Regions from separate parts of the Pseudoalteromonas sp. L23 genome, predicted to be linked through region 1. Evidence: predicted binding sites of a transcription regulator. Region 1 holds the regulator's gene; the other holds the start of a gene.
The links. Region 1 encodes sigma-54, which starts transcription at its own class of promoters, with help from an activator protein. Its sites were predicted from a motif close to GTTGGCACGNNNNTNGNNT; they were not measured.
Positions count from the first base shown of each region.

Region 2: a site for sigma-54 is predicted at 2,589-2,607, ahead of L3V43_RS01350 (BON domain-containing protein). Genes of this name have one in related genera too.

Region 1 is NZ_JAKKCW010000004.1:36,944-49,329, forward strand. Features, by position in the region: gene L3V43_RS08870 (carbon-nitrogen hydrolase family protein) at 1-74, shown strand, start outside; gene tldD (metalloprotease TldD) at 71-1,510, shown strand; gene yjgA (ribosome biogenesis factor YjgA) at 1,602-2,120, opposite strand; gene pmbA (metalloprotease PmbA) at 2,257-3,606, shown strand; gene mgtE (magnesium transporter) at 3,674-5,032, opposite strand; gene L3V43_RS08895 (HPr family phosphocarrier protein) at 5,382-5,651, opposite strand; gene rapZ (RNase adapter RapZ) at 5,652-6,518, opposite strand; gene ptsN (PTS IIA-like nitrogen regulatory protein PtsN) at 6,511-6,969, opposite strand; gene hpf (ribosome hibernation promoting factor) at 6,971-7,258, opposite strand; gene L3V43_RS08915 (RNA polymerase factor sigma-54) at 7,288-8,787, opposite strand; gene lptB (LPS export ABC transporter ATP-binding protein) at 8,834-9,559, opposite strand; gene lptA (lipopolysaccharide transport periplasmic protein LptA) at 9,559-10,101, opposite strand; gene lptC (LPS export ABC transporter periplasmic protein LptC) at 10,091-10,645, opposite strand; gene kdsC (3-deoxy-manno-octulosonate-8-phosphatase KdsC) at 10,642-11,193, opposite strand; gene L3V43_RS08940 (KpsF/GutQ family sugar-phosphate isomerase) at 11,193-12,164, opposite strand; gene L3V43_RS08945 (calcium/sodium antiporter) at 12,174-12,386, opposite strand, start outside.
Region 2 is NZ_JAKKCW010000001.1:286,305-298,690, forward strand. Features, by position in the region: gene L3V43_RS01325 (methyl-accepting chemotaxis protein) at 1-282, opposite strand, end outside; gene L3V43_RS01330 (hypothetical protein) at 501-692, opposite strand; gene L3V43_RS01335 (DUF1328 domain-containing protein) at 733-900, opposite strand; gene L3V43_RS01340 (PA2169 family four-helix-bundle protein) at 911-1,357, opposite strand; gene L3V43_RS01345 (mechanosensitive ion channel family protein) at 1,523-2,407, opposite strand; gene L3V43_RS01350 (BON domain-containing protein) at 2,644-3,207, shown strand; gene L3V43_RS01355 (outer membrane beta-barrel protein) at 3,270-3,845, shown strand; gene L3V43_RS01360 (hypothetical protein) at 4,430-4,759, shown strand; gene L3V43_RS01365 (hypothetical protein) at 4,762-5,199, shown strand; gene L3V43_RS01370 (hypothetical protein) at 5,183-5,437, shown strand; gene L3V43_RS01375 (response regulator) at 5,466-7,418, opposite strand; gene L3V43_RS01380 (response regulator) at 7,532-7,981, opposite strand; gene L3V43_RS01385 (sensor histidine kinase) at 7,971-9,455, opposite strand; gene L3V43_RS01390 (histidine kinase) at 9,452-9,667, opposite strand; gene L3V43_RS01395 (sigma-54 dependent transcriptional regulator) at 9,683-11,086, opposite strand; gene L3V43_RS01400 (diacylglycerol kinase family protein) at 11,167-12,386, opposite strand, start outside.

The sequences.
Region 1 (12,386 bases):
GCGCGTTTCTTGATTCGATCCGGCAAAAAATGCCGGTTGCGGATCATAACCGATTTAAAAGTGAGTTTTTATGAGTAATGTAGAGCAGAATTTACTGACCAATAGCCAGCTGACACGTGAGCAATTATCACAGACTCTCGAGTATATTCATCAGCACAAAGTAAATTATGCCGATCTGTACTTTCAATCAAGCTACCACGAAACTTGGGTGCTGGAAGACGGCATAGTCAAAGACGGCAGCTACAACATCGAACGTGGTATTGGTGTGCGTGCAGTGAGTGGTGAGAAGACTGGCTTTAGTTATTCTGATGCCATCAATATTGAAGCCTTAACCAAAGCTGCAGAAGCTGCGCGTAGCATTGCGCAAGCTGGCGAAAGCAGTAAAGTCCAAGTATTTAGCGATGTAAAAGCACCCATTCAATTTCAACCAGCACAGCCAATTACCAGCATGAGTGATGCGGATAAAGTGGCTTTACTAAGAGAGATTGAACAGTGCATTCGCGATTTAGCACCTGAGGCGCAGCAAGTGGTCAGTTCGCTGTCGGCGGTATATGAAGAAGTGTTAATTGCCGCAAGCGACGGCACATTTGCAACCGACATTCGCCCGTTAATACGTTTAAATTGTTCGGTACTCCTTGAGAAAAATGATCGCAGAGAGCGTGGTAGTGCCGGTGGTGGTGCGCGTTTAGATTATGGTTACTTTAAAGAGTTAGTAGACGGTGCACCGAGATGGATGCAGTTTGCCAAAGAAGCTGTGCGCCAAGCACGCGTGAATCTTGAAGCCATTGATGCACCAGCAGGTGCGATGCCTGTGGTGCTCGGTTCTGGTTGGCCGGGCGTTTTGTTACACGAAGCTGTTGGACATGGCCTAGAAGGTGATTTTAACCGTAAAGGTGCCTCTGCATTCAGTGGCAAAATAGGTGAACAAGTCGCTTCGAGTCTTTGTACTGTGGTGGATGATGGCACGATAGCCGACCGTCGCGGCTCTTTGAATGTGGATGATGAAGGTACGCCAGCGGCATACAACGTACTGATTGAAAATGGTATTTTAAAGGGCTATATGCAAGACAAGCAAAACGCGAGCTTAATGGGCGTGGCGCCTACAGGTAATGCGCGTCGTGAGTCTTATGCCCATTTACCGATGCCAAGAATGACAAATACCTACATGCTTGCGGGTGAGCACAGTCAAGAAGAGATCATTCGTAGCGTAGATAAAGGCATTTTTGCTAGTAACTTTGGCGGTGGTCAAGTGGATATTACCTCTGGTAAATTTGTATTCTCAGCGTCTGAAGCCTACTTAATTGAGAATGGTAAAATAACCCAACCAATTAAAGGTGCAACGCTTATAGGCAATGGTCCAGAGGTGATGAAAAAGGTCTCTATGGTAGGCAATGACCTTGCGCTTGATAGAGGCGTTGGGGTATGTGGTAAAGATGGTCAAAGCGTCCCTGTGGGAGTCGGTCAACCGAGTTTGAAGATTGACGAAATTACTGTCGGTGGTACAGCGTAATACTACCTGCGGTAACTATTCATAAGCCAAAAGTAATAAGCAAAAGGCGCATCAGCGCCTTTTTATGTTGTATCAGAGCCACAACACTGCGTTACGGCATAATCGCTTCTTTTAAATACTGGAACAGCTCTTTGTAGGCTTTGCCTGGCTTCTCAGCTTTTACTTCTTTACTTGCTTGGCGCGCCATCTGGCGCATTTTTTGACGCTCAAGTTCAGGATACTTATCCAATAGCTCATTAATCTTGCTATCTCCTTTGGCAATCACTTCATCGCGAATAAGCTCAATCTTATTCAGCAATACGTCTGCTTTATTGTTCTTATTTAGCATCAAATCCATCGCAGCCTGAATATCTTCGACATTTGGAGTACTACGCAATGTCTTGGCAATGTAGTTCATATGACGACGGTAAGCATCTGTTTTAGCACGGATCCTATCCGCAACAGTCATGGCCTCTTTAAGCTCGTCCGTTAGAGGTAACTTCTCACGCTGCTTCTTGCCAAGCCCTGCGATTTCACAGCCTAGTTCATGCAATTCAAGCGCTTCGCGCTTAAGCTCGCTTTTTGAAACGTAAATAATCTCTTCTTCGGTCGTTTGCTCGTGTTTAGCCATTGGTCTTGTCTATACTAGTAAATATTAAGGTCTCTAACATTAGAGTATACCACAATTGATCACTACAATAGTTAGTAGCTGTGATAGCATATTAACTAATATGTTTTAGTTAGACGAGCGAGCGGATAAGGTATCTATGACTCAACCTCAACAACACCCTATATATAATCAAATTGATGATGTGAAAAATGCAGTTGCCGATGTGTTAGCGCATGCTAAAAAACTAGGTGCAACCTCGGCAGAAGCGGCGATGTCTAGTACCTCTGGTCTGTCTGTAAGTACACGAATGGGAGAGGTTGAAACCATTGAGTTTAATCAAGATGGTGGTCTTGGTATTAGCGTTTATGTGGGTAATCATAAAGGCTCAGCATCAACCGCGGATCTGAGTCCTGAAGCCCTGCGCTCAGTGGTTGAAAAAGCCGTAGATATTGCTCGATTTACCTCGGATGACCCCTGTAATGGTGTGGCGGATAAAGCCTTGCTAGAGATGTCACCAGCAGATTTAGATCTTTTCCATCCTTGGCAAGTTTCTCCCGATGAAGCCATTGAGCAATGTATTGCTGCTGAAAAAGCTGCGTTAGCATTCGATCCTCGAATCGTGAATTCTGATGGCGCGAGCTTATCGAGCCACCAAGGGATCCGTGTATATGGCAATAGCCATGGCTTAATTGCAGGGTTTCCACGCACCAGACACAGCCTGAGCACCATGGTGATTGGTAAAGAGGGTGAGCAAATGCAACGGGACTCTGCATATGCGTTATCTCGCGTGCACGCGGAGCTAAAATCCCCTGAAGAAGTCGGTTTAGAGGCGGCACAATCAACGCTTGCAAAATTAGGCAGTCGTAAGGTGTCAACGCGCAAAGTGCCTGTTATTTTTCGAGCGGATATTGCTAACAGCTTATTTGGGCACTTAGTGTCAGGTATTGGTGGCGGCGCGCTATATCGTAAGTCTAGCTTCTTGTTGGATTCTTTAGACACACAAATTTTTAATCGCTGCGTTAACATTGAAGAGAAGCCACATTTATTAAGAGGGCTTGCTTCGAGTCCTTTCGATAGCGAAGGTGTAAAAACCATCGACCGTGAAATTATCACAGATGGCGTGCTCAATACTTACTTATTGGCAAGCTATGCTGCACGTAGAATGAATATGCAAGCGACAGGTCACGCAGGTGGGATCCATAACTGGTTAGTAAAACCAACACACGACGATTTAACCAGCCTACTTGAGTCGATGGGCACTGGTTTGTTAGTCACTGAACTTATGGGGCAAGGTGTTAATACGGTAACTGGTGATTACTCTAGGGGAGCTGCTGGTTTTTGGGTCGAAAATGGAGAACTTCAATATCCTGTAAGTGAAATTACTATCGCTGGTAATTTAAAAGATATGTTTATGGGGATTGAAGGCGTTGGCGCTGATATTGAATGCCGAGGCGCAGTACAAACCGGCTCTATACTACTCAATAATATGCAAATAGCGGGCGAATAACTCCCTCTCTCAGCTCAAGAAATGCTGGTTTTGACCAGCATTTCCCGCTATTTTGACTCTATTACTGCTACACTAATAACCAAGTTGCGGTGCCAAGGAATGCAAAGATCCCTACGATATCAGTAACGGTTGTTAGTACCACACTACCAGCTAGCGCTGGATCGATATTCATTTTCTTTAACATAATTGGAATACTGGCACCTGCAATACCCGCTGCGACTAAGTTCATAAACATTGCGAAGGCAATTACAGCACCGAGTGTAAAATCCCACTGCCATATAGCAATAACCCCAGCGATCAAGACAGACCACAGCACGCCGTTTAAGGCGCCGATCGCCAGCTCTTTACCCATTAAAAACTTTTGGTTAGTCTGGTTAATATGACCAAGGGCAATACCGCGAATCACTAGGGTTAGCGTTTGGCTACCGGCAACGCCGCCCATACTTGGTACTATGCCATTTAACACCGCGAGAATAGGTAAAATATCCAAAGTACCTTCGAAGAAGCTTGCAACAAACGCAGCCATCAAGGCAGTTAGCAGGTTAATCCCAAGCCAAATAGAGCGGCGCTGGCTACTTTTTAAAACTGGCGCAAAGGTGTCTTCTTCATCTTCAAGACCTGCCATACTTAACAAGCTGTGCTCAGCATCTTCACGAATAACGTCAACAACGTCATCAATGGTGACACGGCCAAGCAAATGGGCGTTATCGTCAACGACGGGAGCTGAGATCCAGTTATGACGCTCAAAAAGCTGCGCCACTTCAGACTCATCCATGGAGATAGGGATCGTTTCCTTATCTTCATCCATCAAGTCTCGAACCATACTGTCAGGAGACTTCGTTAATAAGGTATTGACTGGTAAGGCACCCAAGAAACAGTTGTCTTTATCGACAACATATAGCTCATCTGTGCCGTCTGGCAATTCGCCTTTAAGACGTAGATATCTAAATACAACTTCCAAGGTAACATCGGGTCGAATAGTTACCGTGTCGGTGCTCATTAGCGCACCGGCAGAGTGTTCCTTGTAGGACAAAGCTTGTGTCGCACGTTCTCTATCTTGGCTATCCATCGCTCCGATAACGTCTTTGTAGACGGTATCAGGCAGGCTTCTTAGGACATCACCAAGGTCATCGTCGTCCATGTCTTCTGTAGCGGCGGCGATTAGCTCAGGTTCCATCTGGGCGATGATCCCAAGTCTTACGTCCTCTGACAGTTCCTCTAAGACATCCCCTTGGATATCTGGGTCAACAAGCTGCCACAGCATAGAGCGAATTTTATGAGGGGATGATTCTAAAAGCAGTGCAGTGTCACAAGGTGCTGTTTCTGCGAGCATACGCCTAACTTGAACAAACTGACCACTGTTTAAGGCGTTAGTTACCTTTTGGAGTTGTTCCAGTGTGTAGTCTTGTTCAAATACTTCAGGCATAGGCATCCTTTTTGATATTAATGGTGGCTAACGTGATTAAGTTAACCCTATTCATTTATTTTATCGCAGAAATCAATTTCTTAATTTGAATTTTATTCGTGTTGTTTCTGCTGGTGGGTTGCTATCGTTAATATACGTTAAAGGTGTACGCAACGATAAAGTAGGATTTTCCGGCAACTAGCTTTACTGCACGAAAGAAACCTAAATTGGTATTACAGTGTAACTCAGTTTATTAGGAACTACCAAGGTTTACGCTTAATTATGAGAGACTTATTAGACCACTTTGGTTACGGAGGAGGGGGAGATTAGCAGGGAGTAAATGAATCAGGCCTTATTGTTTTACTGACGATTACTCGGATTCATTAAACTTATTTTCTATCAGTCCGCCAATGGCGTCTAGTGCATACTGAGCATCAGGACCTTCACAAACCACTCGGACTTCTTTCCCTTGGCTGCTTTCAAGTAACAACAGCGCTAGTACGCTGTCAGCAGCAGCACTTTTGTCTCCTTGATATAAGGTCACTTCGGCATCAAATTGGGTTGCTAATTGCGCAAGAACCGTCGCTGCTCGAGCGTGCAGGCCGAGTTTGTTTTGGATTAAAAACGTATCTTCTAACATTTAACCCTCTTGCTCTCGGTGACGAATTTTGACGTTGGGATGGGTTTTAGCAAAACGTTCACCAATGGTTTGCGCTAAGTATACCGAGCGATGTTGCCCACCTGTACATCCTATTGCGATCGTTAGATAACTGCGATTGTTACGCTCTAAGTGTGGTAACCAAGTTTGTACGAAGGTTTGGATCTGCCAAGTAAACTTTTGCACGATGCTGTGACTCGACAAATAGTCTTTGACTGGCTGATCTAAGCCAGTTAGCGGCTTAAGCTCAGGCTCCCAATGTGGGTTGGGTAAAAAGCGCGCATCAAAAACGTAATCCGCTTGTTTTGGGATGCCGTGTTTAAAGCCGAAAGATTCAAAGGTAATAATGAGTTGTTTGTCTTTTTTACCTAAGATTTTTTCGCGGATATCTTCTGCAAGTTGATGAACGCTCAGGCCTGTAGTATCAATGAGAAAATCGGCGCGAGTGATCAGCACGTCTAACAATTCCCGTTCTTTCTTTATCGCAACATCTAATGGAAGATTATGCAGTGAAAGAGGGTGCAAACGGCGTGTTTCTGAGAAGCGTTTTATCAGGGTTTGATCGTCACTGTCTAAATAAAACAGGGTAGGTTTGGCAAAGCCTGGTAAGTATTCAAGAATGTCATTAAACTCGTCCTGTTCTTTAGGTAAGTTTCTAACATCAATACTGACTGCAATTTTATTATAATTGTCCGAAACACTGCGGACTAAAGACGGCAGCAAATTGACCGGAATGTTATCCACACAATAGTAGCCTAAGTCTTCCAATACTCGAAGCGCTACAGATTTACCAGAGCCTGAGCGGCCACTGATAATGATAAGCTCGAGTCCTTTTTCTTCATCACTCATCAAGTTCACCTTGGATCACTGTATATAACTCATCGTCACTTTTTGCTTGTCTAAGCATTTTGCAAAAAGACTTGTCTTTGAGTGTATCAGCAATCGCCGCTAAGGTCTTCAGGTGCTGTTGATTATCACCTTCGGGTACGATGAACGCGACAAAAATATCGACAGGCTGCTTATCTATGGCTTCAAACTGGATCCCTTGCTCGCTGACAAGCACCATTGCAAGGATTTTATCCAAACCTTCAAGTCGACCATGGGGAATGGCAATGCCTTTACCGATCCCTGTGCTGCCTAATTTCTCTCGCGCCATTAAGGCGTCCAAGATAGCATGCTGACTGGTATTTGGAATTTGGCTATGAGCCAGTTCGCTGATGTATTCTAAAATACGTTTTTTGCTATTAAAAAGGACCGCAGCTTTACTGCAGTCCTTGTTCACTAATTCACTTAATTTCATCTTAGTGTCGAGTGAGCTTCTCTTTGTGTTTAATAACTTGACGATCTAGCTTGTCGATAAGGCCATCAATTGCGGCATACATATCTTGATGCTCTGTTGATGCAAATAGCTCGCCGCCGTTTACGTGTAATGTTGCTTCTGCTTTTTGTACTAGTTTCTCGACATCAAGGATCACATGCACATTATTGATATGATCAAAGTGCCTTTCTAGCTTCGCAAACTTGTTGGTGACATAGTCTCTTAATGAGTCAGTAATTTCTACATGGCGACCAGTTAGATTTAGTTGCATAAGCATTTTTCCTTCTTGGGTTTTACGTCTTATATCAAGCTTTTACGCTGATTTGACGGTGGAATGGCTAGGGATTCACGATATTTTGCAATCGTACGTCTCGCTACCTTAATTCCTTGCTCTGCTAAGATATCTGCAATTTTGCTGTCACTCAATGGCTTCGCGGTATTCTCTGCAGCTATCAGCTTTTTGATAAGTGCTCTAATTGCTGTAGAAGAGCACTCACCTCCATTTTCCGTACTTACATGGCTAGAGAAGAAATACTTCAGCTCAAATATTCCCCGAGGTGTATGCATGTATTTTTGTGTTGTCACACGGGAAATTGTGGACTCATGCATCTCAACCATTTCAGCAACATCATTTAGCACCATAGGGCGCATTGCTTCGGGGCCATGTTCAAAGAATGCCTGTTGTTGTTGCACAATGCAATTGGTAACTTTTAATAAAGTATCATTTCGGCTTTCTAAGCTTTTAATAAACCACTTTGCTTCTTGTAAATGTGAGCGAATAAACTGACTATCCGTACTGGATTTCGCCGTTCTAGACATCGCAGCGTAATGGTCATTTACTCTTATTTTAGGCATAGCATCAGGATTTAGCTCTACGACCCAACGACCTTTTACTTTTTTCACCGATACGTCAGGGATCACATATTCAGGCTCTTCATGAATAATGCTTGCCGCAGGCTTTGGGTTAAGGCTATGTATTAACGTCATGACCTCTTTGAGATCGGCTTCTTTAAGGCGCGTTTTCTTAGCCAAAGTTCGATAGTCACGGCTGGCAAGCAAGTCGATATGCTCTGTCAGGATCATTTTTGTTTCGGCAATCCATGGGGTATCTGGGGCGAATTGGTTTAGCTGAATGCATAAGCATTCTTGTAAACTACGCGCTGCGATACCGACAGGGTCAAAAAGCTGAATGCGTTTGAGTACGGCTTCGACTTCATCTAGCTCAATAGGCTCTTCGCTATTCTCGTCATTAATGCTTTCTAAAATGTCTTCGCAAGACAGTGTTAGAATGCCTGACAGGTCGACCGCTTCAATAATCGCAATCGCAATAGCTCTATCTGTTGGACTAAATGGTGTCAGTTCGAGTTGCCACATGAGATAATCGTGGAGAGATTCAGAGGTTTCCCCTTGATAAACATTATCGTCATCGGGAAGTGGACCTGAGCTTGCAGCAGGCGCTGCACTCATATACTCGTCCCAAGTGACATCCATGGCAAGGTCATCGCTCACAGTGTCTTTGCTCATGGCGGTATCTGAGTCTATCTCATAGTCACTAACCTGCGTTTCATCGGCTGAATCTTGATTGTCGTCAGCACGGCTCTTTTCTTGGCTGTGTTGGTCAGCGTTTTCGCCGTCAGTATTATCACCTTCTTCCACTTCCAACAATGGATTGCTGTCTAATGCTTCTTGTATTTCTTGTTGCAGATCCAATGTACTAAGCTGCAGCAAGCGAATGGCTTGTTGCAGTTGCGGAGTCATTGTAAGTTGCTGCCCCATGCGCAGCTGTAATGATTGCCTCATGTATCTCTAACAATCCTTTTTAACAGTTATTAATACTACGTCTTAACTATAGCTTGAATTGTTCGCCTAGGTAGACATCTCTTACGGTTTGATCTGCCAAAACATGTTCTGGCGTGCCTGCAGCGATTAACTCACCATGTGAAACGATGTAGGCCTTTTCACATACGTCCAGTGTTTCTCTAACGTTATGATCGGTGATAAGCACACCGATACCACGGTTTTTTAGGTGCTCTATGATTGTCTTTATATCTAACACCGAAATAGGATCAACACCAGCAAAAGGTTCATCTAACAGGATAAACTTAGGGTTTGCGGCTAAAGCGCGAGCAATTTCGACTCGTCTTCTTTCGCCTCCCGACAATGCCATGCCCTGTGAGTCGCGAATGTGTTGAATATTAAACTCATCCAGTAACTCGTTTAGTTCAGCTTCTCTTTCAACTTTAGATAAGTCTTTTCGAGTTTCTAAAATCGCCATCAAATTTTGATAGACCGTGAGTTTTCTAAAGATTGAAGACTCTTGCGGTAGATAGCCAATACCAAGTCGTGCACGGCTGTGCATCGGTAACAAAGTGATATCTTCGTCATCAATCTGAATATAGCCTTTGTCGCTTGGTACTAACCCTACAATCATGTAGAACGTAGTGGTTTTACCTGCACCATTTGGTCCTAATAAGCCTACAATACTGCCAGCCTGAACACTTAAACCAACATTTTTGACGACCTGACGACCTTTATAACTCTTTGCTAGACCAGTTGCTTTGAGCTCGCTCATTAATTGTTACCTTCTTCCTGCGCTTTTTTCTCTTTAGCGTCTTTTTTGTCATCAACAGGAACAAGGATGGTTCTTACTCGAGAGTCTTCTTGGTCTGAGCGCTCAGCGCTGATCAATTGCTTTTCAATGTCATAGGTGATGACTTGAGCATTGATTTTTTGCCCAGTTTGATTGATTTCAGCATCACCAGAAATCACTAGGGTTCCCTTCGCTACGTCGTAACGGATTTCATTTGCTTTGGCTTCTAGTAAGTTGCCATCGGGTTGACGTTCGCTAAAAGTGGCAGGGCTGCCAGTTGCCACAAGCAGTTGCTTGTTAATGCCGAGCTCCGCGCGGCGGTGGACCTCTAGGCGATCGGCATTTATCTTTCTGTTGCCATGAATAATAACAACATTCTGTTCAAAAATACCGATGTTGCTTTGCAGTTGAGCTTGCTGACGGCCAGCATCAATAATGACTTCATTTTGTTCTGCAGCAATTGCTAGAGTAGAACTTGCAAGCAAGCCGATGAAAACTAGTTTGTTAATGATTTTACTGGTCATAATAAATTGTCTTTGTGTGGTTGATGAGTTCGATCACTTGCTTTTGTAGATCCGCATGCAGTCCTTTACCTGTGATCCTAAGACTAGGACCGTTGATAACGACAGGGTGTTCCGACTTCATCAATTTTTGCTTAATTTCAACTCTTACATTATCGGCATTGATATCCGTGATCATGGCGTTAGGCGTTAAATTCTTTGCCAACACATTGCCCTCTAATATCAAGGTGTTGTTTTCGTATAGGGTTGCTTCTAATGCGCTTATTTGCCAATTCTGTTCACCGTTATATAAGGTGAAAATGGGCTTTTCAAAGTGACTAAAGCCAAGATCTTGATACAACTCCATCTTATCAGCAGTTACCTGATAGTTTAATAAGCCATTTTCACTATAGGTCGTTTGCTGAAGCGTGGTTGCAACATAATCGGGTTTAGCTAACGGTTCATCTTCTTTTGCTGGATCCGCCTCTGATGGATTAAACATGGGCGACCACATCCATACCATTAAAGAAGCGAAAACAATGAGTAAGATGACACGTAATACGGTCATGTACTTGATCCTTTGGAAGTCAATAAGTGATTTTGGCTGAGCATTAGAAGATCAGTTAGTTCTCTCACGGCACCAAAGCCACCTGGCATCAAGGTCGTGTAATGGGCGATATGTTTAACAAGAGGATGTGCATCATTGACGGCAACGGCAAAACCAACTCGTTCCATTACGGGTAGATCTGGGCCATCATCACCAATATATGCAATTTCGTCATCATTAAGGTTGAGCTTAGTCTTCAGTTCATCATATGCCACTAACTTGTTTTCTTGACCTTGGTAAATATAAGTTACATTTAAACTAGTCATGCGTTGCTGAACTATTTGTGAATGTCTACCTGTGATAACGGCGACTTCGATACCACTATCAATCAAGGCCTTAATACCAAACCCGTCTTTGGTATTAAATGCTTTCAGTTCTTCACCATTGTTACCAAGGTATATACGGCCATCTGAGAATACGCCATCAATATCGCAAATTAATAATTTGATTTGTTTTGCTTTTTCCCAAGCTTCAGTTGAAATCGTCTGATATAAATCTTCAAATTGCATTACAGCACCCCCGCTCTAAGTAAATCTTGCGTATTCAAGGCGCCAACCGGAATGTTGTTTTCGTTCACCACAATCAAGCCGTTAATCCGTTTGGTTTCCATAATATTGAGTACCTCAGCTGCGAGCATATCGGCGCGTGCCGTCGTACTTTTAGCCGTCATTACTTGCGTGATTGGGGTGGTGTGAATATCGACCTTTTGTTCGATAATACGGCGCAAGTCGCCATCGGTAAAAATCCCTTGTAATTGCGAGCTTTCATCTACGATTGCCGTCATACCTAAACTTTTTGCGGACATTTCAAATAAAGCTTCTTTGACTGTGCAGTGACTATTGACCATAGGGATTGCATCCCCTTGATGCATGACATCAGCAACGGTTAGTAGTAGACGTCTCCCCAAACTACCACCAGGGTGGGAAAGTGCAAAATCATCAGCCGTAAAGCCTCTGGCTTCAAGTAGCGCAACCGCGAGCGCATCACCCATCACTAGCGTAGCTGTGGTGCTGGCCGTGGGTGCAAGTCCTAGTGGGCAGGCTTCTTTTGATACTTTAACACAAAGGTGAACCGTCGCATTACGAGCCATTGTAGAGCTTGGGTTGCCTGTCATGGAAATAACGGGGGCCCCTAAGCGCTTAATTACAGGTAGGATTGAGATCACCTCTTGGGTTTCCCCTGAGTTGGAGATCATCAGTACCACATCATCTTTGGTGATCATACCTAAGTCGCCGTGACTTGCTTCACCTGGATGAACAAAAAATGCGGGGCTGCCAGTACTTGCGAGTGTCGCTGCGATTTTGTTACCGATGTGGCCGGACTTACCCATGCCAATCACGATGATGCGACCTTGACAGCCAAACATAATTTCACAGGCTTTTACAAATTGCTGATCAACAAACTGTTGCACTTCTTCTATTGCTGCAAGTTCGGTAGCAAAAACTTGATTTGCAGAATCAATAAATGGGTTCGTTGTCACAAGGCTTCCTCAAATGATGTAGTAAATATAACCGACGAAGCTTGCGACAAGTATGCCACCTTCCAAGCGGTTGATGCGGCGCTGACCTGTTAAGCTGAGGCTCATTAGGATAAGCAGCAGTGTCGCGCCAAGCATAATAAATATATCACGTGACGCAATATTGGCGTCGAGGACGGATGGGTTAATGATCCCAGCAATGGATAGCACGGCCAATATATTAAA
Region 2 (12,386 bases), on a different contig from region 1:
TTCAGCGATATTTTTAGCTTCTGCGATTTGCTTTAACGCGGCACTGTTGGATAATTGATGGCCTCGTAACTTGTGAAACGTATCCACAATAACCACCGCATAGTTATCTGACACTACTTTTATTTGCCTCAGCGGTACAACTCTGTCGTCATAAATACGGTCAATGTAATTGATAAGATTTGATAATGTTCCAATTGTAAAGATAGTAGCGAGAATAAAAAACACAGCAGGTATGCCCGAAAGCGACAACAATCTGCTTTTAACTGAAACCCTATTTAGCATAGTCTGATTTTTATTGAGTAAACATAGAAATAAAGTATTACTCAAAGTTCATAGATTACAATAATAATTGCAAATTAAGCAGCGCATTATTGATATGCATCATACTTCGTAACTGTGTCTCTTAACTGTATAGGTTTGATTTTTAAACCTATTACAAAAAAAGAGGAGAAGCTTTTATCGGCTTCTCCTCTTTTATTCCACGTCGAAATCACTTTCGCTTAACACTCTTCGTTTTCAGCGTTCATGTTCTCTTTTACATCTTCACACGCGTCTTCCACGCTATTTTCTACTTCCTGAACTGTTTCATCGAAACGCTCACCAGCATCTTCCGCCGGACCTTCGCTACAACCAAAAAGTGCTAAAATTGAAACAAAACCAAATGCTTTTGCTAATGTAATTGCTGATTTCATAATCTATCTCCTAAAACCGTTTTTGTACGTTAATTCCCTTTTACCTGGGAGCTCGTGCTTTGCCAAAAATAAACGAAATAATCATAAAGGCGATAAACACAAAGAATAGAATTTTCGCCATACCTGCCGCAGCGCCAGCGATTCCAGTGAAACCTAGCACGGCTGCGACAAGTGCTAGGAATAAAAACATTACAGCCCAACTCAACATAACATTCTCCTTAGGCAGTTAGCTCTTGCAACTGCTTCATTTGATCGTGACAAGTTTGCATTCTGGTTTGAATTTGCAGTAATACACTCTTGCATTTAGGTGGAAGATCTTTGCTTAATGCTTTATCAAGCTTGCTTAACACTTTGTCTTCCACTTCTTCTAGCTGAGAAATATAGGTGTGCTCTTTGTCGGTGCTCACCATACCAACCAACTTGGTGTACGATTCACGAATGTCGATGCTAAGCGCTGAATCTGTCTCAATTTCACCTTCGTCAATAAGAACAAATGGTTGTAGATCCGAGATTGCTTGCGCTTTATCTACAATCATTTGGTCAAATACGCGGTTTAATTCGATATTATCTAGCTTCTTTTTAGCTTCAGTGTAAAAATCAACACCACCATTTAATACTTTGATGAGCTCTTTTACCGGCCCCATGTCGTAATTTGAATCTGCCATAAATAACTCCTTTCGTTGCGATATTTAATAAGTGCATTTTGCAAATATTATTTTCTGTCCCTTTCACTAATGCAGATTAAATGCCAAATCATAAACCTTTATTATATAAGGCTTTTTAATCTAAGCACCTTCAGACCGGTGAAAATATTACAAACTAGATGTAAATTATTCCTGTGATAATTGCGTACTTAAGGTTGTGCTCCCTTTAGCATTGAAATCCATAGTCCTAATTGGGAAAGGAATTAAGATATCGTTATCAACTAATACACGGTTAATGGTGCAAATTGCTTTGTGCCTGACCACCATAAAGCCCGGATCTGCTGGGTAATCTATCCAAAACCACACTAATAGATTAATAGAGCTGTCACCAAAAGACTCTGCATAGACATCTGTTTCTTTTTGGCTTACTACGAAATCAAGCTTGTTAATTGCCTCAACAATCACCTCTCGGGCTTGCTCTGGGTCGTCCGCATACGAGATACCAACTGGTACTTCTATTCTTCGCTTGCCAAGCTTAGTGTAGTTTTGTAACTCATTCTTAAAGAGAATTTTGTTGGGGATATAAGACAGCTGGCCATAAAAGTTTTCTACTAAGGTGTTTCTCAAATTGATTTTGCTTACCGTGCCAAAGCAATCCTTGGTTCTTATAATGTCACCGACCATAAAAGGTTTTCTGACCCCCATCACAAATCCAGCGATGAGGTTCTCGGTCATGTCTTGGAATGCAAAGCCAATAGCAAGGCCAATGATCCCCGCCCCAGCCAACAATGACATTACAGCACCTGATAGTTTTACTATATCTAAAGCGAAGAAAATCCCAATGGCAATAATAGAGACTTTAAATATGGAACTAATAAGTGAAGCCACTTGTTCTGTCTTTATTGCTTTTTTAATTGCCTTTGAAAACCAAATTGAAGATATTTTAGCCAAAACAGTGAAGAATATGAGTATCATTAAGGCTAGGATCATATTCGGTAGTAACTGCACACCGGATTCAAGCCAAGAGATTAACTTATCATTAATTAACGTCCAGAATTTTTCTAAATTCATAATCAAATATTCCTATTTAAGTACTCGACAAATCTAGAATGCAGTAATCATTCCTAGTTATATTAATTAGCCGTTCATGGAAAAGGTAATTATTACAAACTAATTTACACATCTTCTCGGTAAATTCTTCCTTAAAACTTACTCTATAAAAATAAATCACATAATTATCAATAAGTTAAAGATTGGCACAACAGCTGCAACAGATAATTCGACTACGAAATTAAAGGAGTTTAATTATGAAAAAGACATTAATTGCAACTGTACTAGTATCTTCACTTACTACTGCTTCAGCATTTGCTGCTGATAACTCTTGGGAAAAAGAAGCGAGTGACGCTTGGATAGACGGTAAAGCAGAAGCAACACTGCTTTTCAACGGTGAACTGAACAACTTTGACATTAACACTGATGTAAAGAACGGCGTTGTAGTGCTAACTGGTAAAGTTGAACACTCAGTAGATAAGAAGCTAGCTGAGGAACTGGTACTAGGTATCGATGGCGTAAAAGAAGTGAAAAACGACCTGACTATCGTTGATATGTCAGATGAGCGTAAAAAAGAGCGTAATTACGAAAGCGATAGTGGCTTTACTGACGCAAAAATCGCAACCGTAATCAAGTCTCGCTACCTGTTTGACACTGATGTAGATGGTACTGACATCGATGTTGATGTTGAAGGTCTAGTCGTAACACTAAATGGTCATGTTGGTAGCGAAGCGGAGCGCAAACTTGCTGTGCAAATCGCGAAAAACGCCAATGACGTTAGAGATGTAAAAGATAACCTTCGCGTTACCACAAAATCATAAGCCAATTTTGATTTGAGGGGGGCTTTCCCCCTCCCATACTTATATTGATTTAAGGAGTAAAGATGAAACAATTAACAATTGCTGCTGCGCTACTTGCCTCTCTAGGTCTTGCATCCACAGCCGCTCACGCGGAGTCTGATTTTGGACTAGATGATTATAAAATTTACACAGGTATCGGCTATGGCCAATACTCTTTCCAATGGGAAGATCGTGAGAATGACACTTCATTCGACGACGACTCTTCTATGCTAAAAGCGTATGTGGGTACAAAAATTAATCCATATTGGAGTTTTGAACTTGCCTATGAGAACTTCGACGAAGCAAGTGACATTGACAACTCTGCTGAAATAGACGGTATTTCTTTATCTACACGTATTTCAGCTCCACTAAACGAACATTTCTCAGTGTATGCAAAAGGTGGTTGGCTTGAGTGGGATGCTGATATCTACGCGGATATTCCAGCTGTAGGTCGAGTTTCATCTAGCCTTGAGGGTGGCGACTGGCTCTATGGTGCCGGTGTTGAGTTTCACCTCAATGAAAACGTTAACATGCGGTTAGAATACACTCGCTATGAACTTGAAGACAATATCGACCCTGATATGGACGTAGCTGCCGTCTCTATCGAATATCAGTTTTAAGCAGTAATTTTGGCTCTATAGCCTCCCAATTATTTCCCCTTTGACTCAGTCCTGGCTCTTCCACAAGAGTCTGGTTTTGGCGCTACCACTTGGTAGCGCTTTTTTTGTTTCTTCTTTCATAGTAATCCCATACTAACTTACTCATTTAAGTAACTAAACCAAGGCAAGAAAACCGGACTCGTAATTCCGCCGTAGCTCGCTATCGCTAAGGCCGAAATTTATATAGGCAAGGTAATAAATTTGCTACTTTGTTACTCGAAATAAGAAGTTTATACCTATCCAACATCAGTCGAAATCTCTCATCGAGCACGAAGGTTACTAAATAAAAATCCACTGTTGCAGATCCCTGTAATCCTGCCGAGTAAAAGATACGAATGGGTTATCGCTGTTGTGAGTCAATGTAAAAGCTGCAAGCTTTGTGACCACAATACCCTGTAGGTTCTGCTATGTAACATTTACACCCTTCATTTCGCATCTACCGACAAACGATACCGAAAAACATTAACCTTATGAATTTAAACAACTTTCAAGTTGGCAAAGGGTTTGCAACCTATATAGTGAACTAAACGAATAAGGAGTAGTTTATGAGTAATCAAGCAAACCAAACACAGACAAGCAATACAGCTAAACCACAGCCAAATGGCCAAGACTCTAGCCATCCTGTTACGGATCAAATTGCAGATACATTGCATGCATCAGTAGATTCACTGCACGCTTCGGCATCTCGTACTGAAACCTCACTACGTGAAAAAAGCCATAATTCGAGTGAAGCGATTGGTGCCAAACGCAAGGAGTGGGAACGTGCGTGGAATACATCAGGTGTGAAAAAGTATGCAACGGAAAACCCAGTAAAAACGGCTGGTATCGCATTCTCACTTGGTATGTTAGCAACTATGCTGTTAAGGAATAAGTAATCATGCAAGACCAAGCTCAAATAAGAGACCGTCAAGCAGCAGCTCACGAGCGCACTCCAGCGCTCGCTGAGCTTAAAGATTCTGTGTCTCTATTATTCAACAGCTATCAGCAAATCGCAGAAGCACAACTAAACCTATTAGGTGCTAAGTTTAGAGCTAATCTAAAAACCTTATGTATTGCGCTCGGGTTAATTCTATTTTCTCTAATCTTGACAGCAATGGTGTGGGGAAGCTTGCATGTGTTATTTGCTTACGCGTTAACCTACGCGGGACTAAGTTGGTTTGTTTCGGCGGGTATCGTACTGACTATCAATATCGCGATGATTTATTACCTAATCATAACAGGGCTGAAGCTCTTTAATAATAGTATTAACGACCTGACGTCTGGGTTTTATACCCCAGTTGCGAAGCAGGAGGCTAGCAATGACGAAGCTCGCTGAATTCATCACTGATAAGTTGCACCAAGAAGTGGTGATTGAGAAGAAAAAGCTCATTACCGCTAAACATTTTAATCAACTTACCCAAGTGAAAGCCAAGAAGGTATTCACCGGCGCGATTAGCTCTCCTCAAGGGTTGGGCTTCATGTTTATGTTTGGCGCACTCAGCGCTAAATATGGCAAGTTTGGCGCACTAAGAAAAATCGTACTTTTACAAAGAATAGCTCAAGGTATCATTTAACTCCTTGAGCTATTCTTTGGCTCTCTATCTAAACTAGCTTTTCTTTAATTTCTTTCAAATCCACAAGTGTAATTGGCTTTAATAACACTTCATCCACTTGCGACTCAGCCAACTTTTCCGGCTCTGGATCAAAACCACTAGCAATCACAATATGCTGATTAGGATCTTGTGCTTTAATTTCTCGAGCAAGCGTAAGCCCGGACTTATCGGGCAGACCTATATCCAGTAAAATCGTGTCAAAGCGCTCAGAACCAACAAAATGCTGCCAACAAGTTTGCGCGCACTCTGCCGTAACCACATTCACTTGCAGTGAATTAAGTAACAGCTTAAGCAGATTGCGTGTATCTGCGTCGTCTTCTACCACTAAAAACTGCAATGTGCCGCTAGCTTGCTCTACGTCATTGCTAGAAGCTACCAACTCCCCGCTCAAGTAGTGTGTTAAACATTCTCCTAACTCAGAGACATTAACAGGTTTGCTCATCATATCGCTAAAGCCTAATGCCATTAACTCCTCTTTTGTGCCTTTTTGAGCTGCTGCTGTCAGTGCGACAACAGGTAAGTCAATACCACGCTCTCTGAGTGCAACAATCGTGTCTCGGCCATCCATTCTAGGCATATGCAAGTCCATAAAGACTAAGTCATACTTATCAGGGTTATCCTTTAGCATCGCAAGCGCTTCAATACCATCACCCGCAATTTCAGCGGTTGCGCCAGTTTGACCAATCAAGGTACGCATTAACATTTGGATCTCACTGATATCTTCAACGATAAGGATATGCCCTTTCAAATCAGATGGAAGCGAGTTATTAGCCGCGTTGTGGGTCTTATCAAGCATTAATGGCGCCAGAGTCATTTCATCGATAGTATCAAGGTCAATACTAAAGCCAAATTCACTCCCCTCTCCCAAAGTCGACTCAACCGCCAGCTCCCCCCCCATCAATTTAATGAGTGCCGAGCTAATAGCCAAACCAAGACCTGCACCTTCGTCTGTACGAGTCGTAACATTTTGTACTTGTTCAAAAGGTTTAAATATACGTTTTAACTTCTCGCAAGGAATACCAATACCCGTGTCAATCACCTTGAATTCAAGTTTTGCATCCGCTTGTAGTGTTATCTCAACCTTCACAAAACCGGAGCTTGTGAACTTAATCGCATTATAAATAATGTTGATAAGTACCTGCTTCAACCGCGTCTTATCTACTTTTACATCCTGCGGCAATGGCGTTTTAGCCTCGATACTAAAACTCAAGCCTTTCTTAGCTGCGGCCATTTTAAACAAACTATACAAATCACTTAAAAAGCTACTCAAACACGTGTTTTGTTTATTGAGCTGTAACCGATTTTCATTTAGCTTGGATAGGTCAAGCACATCGTTTAACAGGTTAAGTAAGTGCTCACTATTATTATTGATAATAGAAAGCTCAGGCTTAACATTCTGCAATTCTTCCCGAGATAGGAGGAGATTAGTGTAACCTAAGATAGAAGTTAAGGGTGTTCTCAACTCATGGCTTAAATGGGCCAAAAAGCGGTCTTTTGCTCGACTATCAGACTCTACACGCAATCGCTCTAGGCGCTCACGTTCAAGCTCTTTGCGTGCCAAAGCGTAGCGAATGGAACGAATAAATCGTGCGCTACTGATCTCTGACTTAAGTACAAAGTCTTCAGCACCAGCTTTTAGGGCTTCGTTATCTAACACTTCGTCTGATTGCCCCGTCAGCATGATTATCGGTGTATGGACCTGTCTTGCTCGCGCTTCTTTTAACACGCTCAAACCGGTTTGTGGGCCTAATTGATAATCCAATAAGCAGAGATCGAAGCCATTGCTCTCAAGTGCTTCTAGCGCTTGATGGTATTGGCTTTGCCAAACGAGATTAAATTTAAAGTTAGGAATAGACTGTAAATAATCTAAGGTTAAAATATAATCGTCTTCGTCATCTTCAATGAGTAACACATTGACTTCACTGACCGACTCCTTTGTCATACTGGCCTCCACAAATGAAGTGATACTAATTCGTTTAGGTCGCCACGTTATGTTGATACAGATATAGGGCGACTTGGGGTGAGGTAGCGCTTGCTTGCACAAGCGCGATAGGATTAGTTTGGCAGCTCTACTATTTCAATCCAGTACTTGCCTAAATGTTTCATCAAATCGACTAAGCCATCAAAATCAACAGGTTTAGTAATATAAGATGCAGCGCCTGAGTCATACCCTCTCAATTTGTCCTCTTCTTCCTTTGAGGTCGTTAAAATCACCACAGGAATAGAACGTAGTATCGGGTCTTTTTTGATTTCTTGTAGTGCTTCTCTACCATCCATTCTTGGCATATTCAGGTCAAGTAAAATAAGGTTAGGTCTTGGGTACTGTTGCTTATCAGTAAACTGGCCCTCATTTCTCAAGTATTCCAAAAGCTCAACCCCGTCTTTAACAAACTGAAACGCATTGAGTACTCGGCTCTCTTCTAGAGCATCTTGAGCCAATAAACGATCATCTTCGTCATCATCCGCCATCAAAATATGGATCGGCTGAGTTTTCTTATAGTTCATTCTTCAATTCCTGAATAATTGGTGTTGGTTCAGCGAGTAGTGTTATCGTGAATTTAGCACCTTTACCATCTTCACTGGTCGCTGAAATCGTTCCGCCGTGTCGCTCAACAATACGTCTACACACGGTTAAACCAATGCCAGTACCAGCATATTTTTTTCTGTCATGCAGTCGTTGAAAAGGCGAGAATATTTTCTCAGCGTATTCAACGTCAAAGCCAACGCCATTATCTTCCACTACAAAGGTATAGGCATCTTGACTCATCAATTGACTGTTTTCAACCGCGATTGTAATAATCGGATTGCGCCCTTCTACTCTGAATTTAATTGCATTGGAAAGTAGATTTAAAAACAACTGATGTATTTGACTGGCATCACATTTTATTGTCGGTAACACATCCGAGTTTACGCTCGCTCTACTGTCATGAACTGCTATTTCTAAATCATCCAACACAAACTGTAAAACTTGATTAAGATCCTGATCTTCAAAAGGCTTTGCTCTGGTGGTAACTCGGGATAACTCAAGCAAGTCAGTGATAAGCGTTGACATCCGTTGCGCGGCGCTCGTCATTCGAGCCAGATAATCTCTGCCCTTATCATCAAGGTGTTCGCCATAATTCTTTTCGATGCGATCGCCAAAAGCACGGATCTTTCTCAGCGGCTCTTGCAGATCGTGAGAGGCAACAAATGCAAAGTCTTCTAGCTCACGGTTACTACGGTTTAACTCTTCAGCATAATGTTCTAACGCTTCGGTACGCGCTTGTACCTTTTCTTCCAGGTGATCGTTCGCTTTTTCTAACTCATTCTTTGCTTTCTTTGCGCTGCGTAGATTGACAACTAAAAGTACCAAAATGGCAAAAATCATCACGGCGCTCAGCAAAGTAAATACAACGATATTCATTTGTGCTTCTTTGCGGACGCGTTTTAACTGATTAAGCTGAATGGTTCGAATATCCACTTCTGCGGCCATGATTTGAGTAAACTCTTCTCGTAGGTCGCCACCAGAGTCCGCAGCTCGGTCAAGTAATAAGTTTTCATTACCTGTATCGGTGTTACGCGCAACGATTACCGTACTTTGTAAAGTTTTAAATCGCGCTTTTACGCCTTCAACATAACGATTGATTTTTTGCTGCTGTACTTCACTTTCAGAGTGATTACGATCAACCCTAGATAGACTTTCATCAAGGTTTTGCAACGCCTTTCTAAAAGGTGCCAAATCGCTTTCTTTATTTGAGATTAAAAATGCTCGTTGTCCAGCCTCTGCATTTAGCATCGCAATATGCAGCCTGTCCAATGACATCATCACTTCGCTGGTGTTACGGATACTCTCTTGAACTTGGTTTAATTCTTTAACATTGTTAAAACCGATTAGGGCATTGGACGCGACAAGGCCAACGCTCACAACCACCGCAAACCAAATAAAATTAAGCTTACTACTCAAATTCATAAAGTAATTCGACTTTGTTTCATTGTTCACTCATCATTTCCTTGCTCCACCAGCGTTTGTAACAACTCGCTGCACTCTTTGGTTGCCTTAATAATCGTATTCGCTATCTCGATCACCTGTTGCTGAGAACCAGGCTGTTCAGCAATAAGCTTAATCAACTCTGAGTTCATTGAAATTTGATTCAAAGGTTTGCGTGCATCGTGTACTAGCTTCGCGAGCTCACCTTGATCATGTTGTGTCATTGTTCCTCCCCGAAATTATGACTGTGTTTCTCCCTCATAGGCGTTTAAACGGTTGTAGAGCGTTTTTGTACTGATCCCAAGCATTCGCGCGGCCAGCGTCTTATTACCTTCTACTGATTCTAACGTTTGATAGATCAATTCTCTTTCTACTTCTTCAATCGTTTTACCAGGCTTCATTTCAGGCGTTGGTACTTGAATCGCATTTGCTCTGCTTGAAGTCCCCACCTGTGGTGGAATTGGAGTACGATTAAGCTGCGCATGCTCCATCATACGTTTAGCCTGTGCGAATGGTGAAGCGAAGTTCGCATCAAATACTAAGCTATGGTCATCGTGATCTGCCATAATATAGGCACGATGAATTGTGTGCTTGAGTTCACGCACGTTACCAGGCCAGTCATATTCAACCAAACGGCTCATATCCGCCGCCTTGATCACATATTGGCTATTACCTTTTTTATTCAAGCCTTGGAGAAAATGCTCGGCAAGCAATGGAATGTCTTCTTTTCTCTCTCTCAGCGGTGGAATATGGATTGGAAATACCGCCAATCGGAAATAAATGTCTTCTCGCAGTACATCATTGGTAGCAATATCTTCAACGCTACGGTTAGTCGCTGATATTACCCGACAGTTTACTTTTATCGGCTTTGTGCCACCGACCCGTGTCACCGTATGCGTTTCAAGTACACGTAACAAGTTTGGCTGTTGCTCTATTGGCATTTCGGTTAATTCATCTAAAAACAAAGTGCCATTTTCTGCTTGTTCAAATACTCCAACTTTTTGAGCATTTGCTCCCGTAAACGCGCCTTTTTCGTGACCGAATAGTTCGCTACCGATCAAGTCTTTCGGAATTGCACCACAGTTTACGTTAACCAAGTCCCCTGTCACTGTGCTGGCATTGTGAATTGCGCGGGCAAACATTTCTTTACCTACACCGCTTTCCCCCATCAACATCACATTAGCATCAGTACCCGCAACGCGCTCTATCATCTTATATAGATGTTTCATTTTGGCAGACTCGCCCAGCAACACACCAAAATGTGCTTGACTCTCGGTTCGCTTGGCTTTGTTCTTAGAAGGGCTTAATGCGTTTCTAAAATCGTCTGCATCAACTGGTTTAGTGAGATAATTTAACCCATCATGACAAAGCTGCGACAATGCTGATTTTACTGATGGATGTCCCGTAACCATAGTTATTGGTGTACGGATCCCTGCAGCTCTGATTTCATCAACTAAATGTAAACCACTGCCATCTGGCAGCATAAAATCAAGAAAGATATGATCAAAACTTTGTGTTTCTAGCCATTGTCTGGCCGACGCTAAGTCATTCGCTAAACACGCGTCATGGCCTAAGTATTCGACAATGCGACAGGCCAGCTCTGCAAAATCATGATCATCATCTACTAATAAAACGGTTTTCAATTGAGTCCCTCTCTCAATACTCCAATAGTGTTTCCACTTTTGATTTTTATCTCGCACACTAATGAATGGCCGCAAAATACCTAATTCGGAACCATTACGTTCAGCGCGTGTTTCTGGATCACTATCTCAATACTTTTTGCACTAAGCACTTCACCATCTAGTGCAAAGTGTTGTTCTTGTTCAAATTCTATGTTTATCTTTTCGCACTGCTCGGTGCGAATATTAGAAGGTTTGCCGTCCAATTTAGGTAAAATAAGTTCGGCTACCGTAAGATTCTGCGCACCATCCGGCTCAACCGGTAAAATCGTAATATCTAGTTTGCCATCGTCATAGATTGGCTCTCCATGACCTTGAGCAAGAATTGTGGTTTTTGGTGCTGCATTCGCTACAACCAGACTAACACATTCTATTTGAGATTGCTCAGCGCCATCAAAGCTCACTTTAAAATTAAGAGGCTTATTCTCACTTACCGCCTGCCAAAGGCCTCGAATATAGGCTAATTGCCCCGAGTTATTCTTCTCTTCACGCCCAGCCTTTTCGATCATTTCCTGACCAAAGCCAACGGCTGCTGCTAAAAGCGCGGTGCGGCCATTACAGTTCATTATATCAATAGGCTTAGTTTTACCCGCTAAAATTGCTTCACAGGCACGGTTAATGGGATCTATTTTGGACAGTGAACCAAGTAACACGGTCGCTAAGGAATTGGCAGTACCTAAAGGCAATATACCAAACTGTACATCACTTTGATGAACACCATGAGCAACACTTGCTAATGTGCCATCACCGCCTCCTGCGATGATGATATTTGGCTGTTTATCAGACATGATTTGTTTAGCCAAAGCCGCGACATCTGTCTCTTTCTCTGTAAAGTGAATGGATAAGTTATATTTTTCCGTCAGCATACCCACAATGTCGTTTTCATAGGTAAACCATTTACCCGATCCTGATACAGGGTTAATGACTAATGCCGCCTGCTCACTATGGGTAAAATTTTGACTGTGATGTAGCTTTGTCAGCCCTTTTAGCTGATGCTTGTTTAACCTTGCTGTTTCACGGCGGTTTTGAATTTTTTCAAGTGCTTCACGGACGGTATAATCGGGGTTGGTTGCAAGTAAATAAGCAGTACAAAAGAACACTGAGCGTCCTCGACCTAACGCACAATGCACCACAACCTTTCGCTTTAATTCGTGCTGCGCCGCTATCCATGCCATGCCATGCGCTAACTGCTCTGAGGTAGGCGCTTGATGATCTAACACTGGAATATTGAGGTAGTGTAAGCCTTGCTGTTCTGCTGACCAGT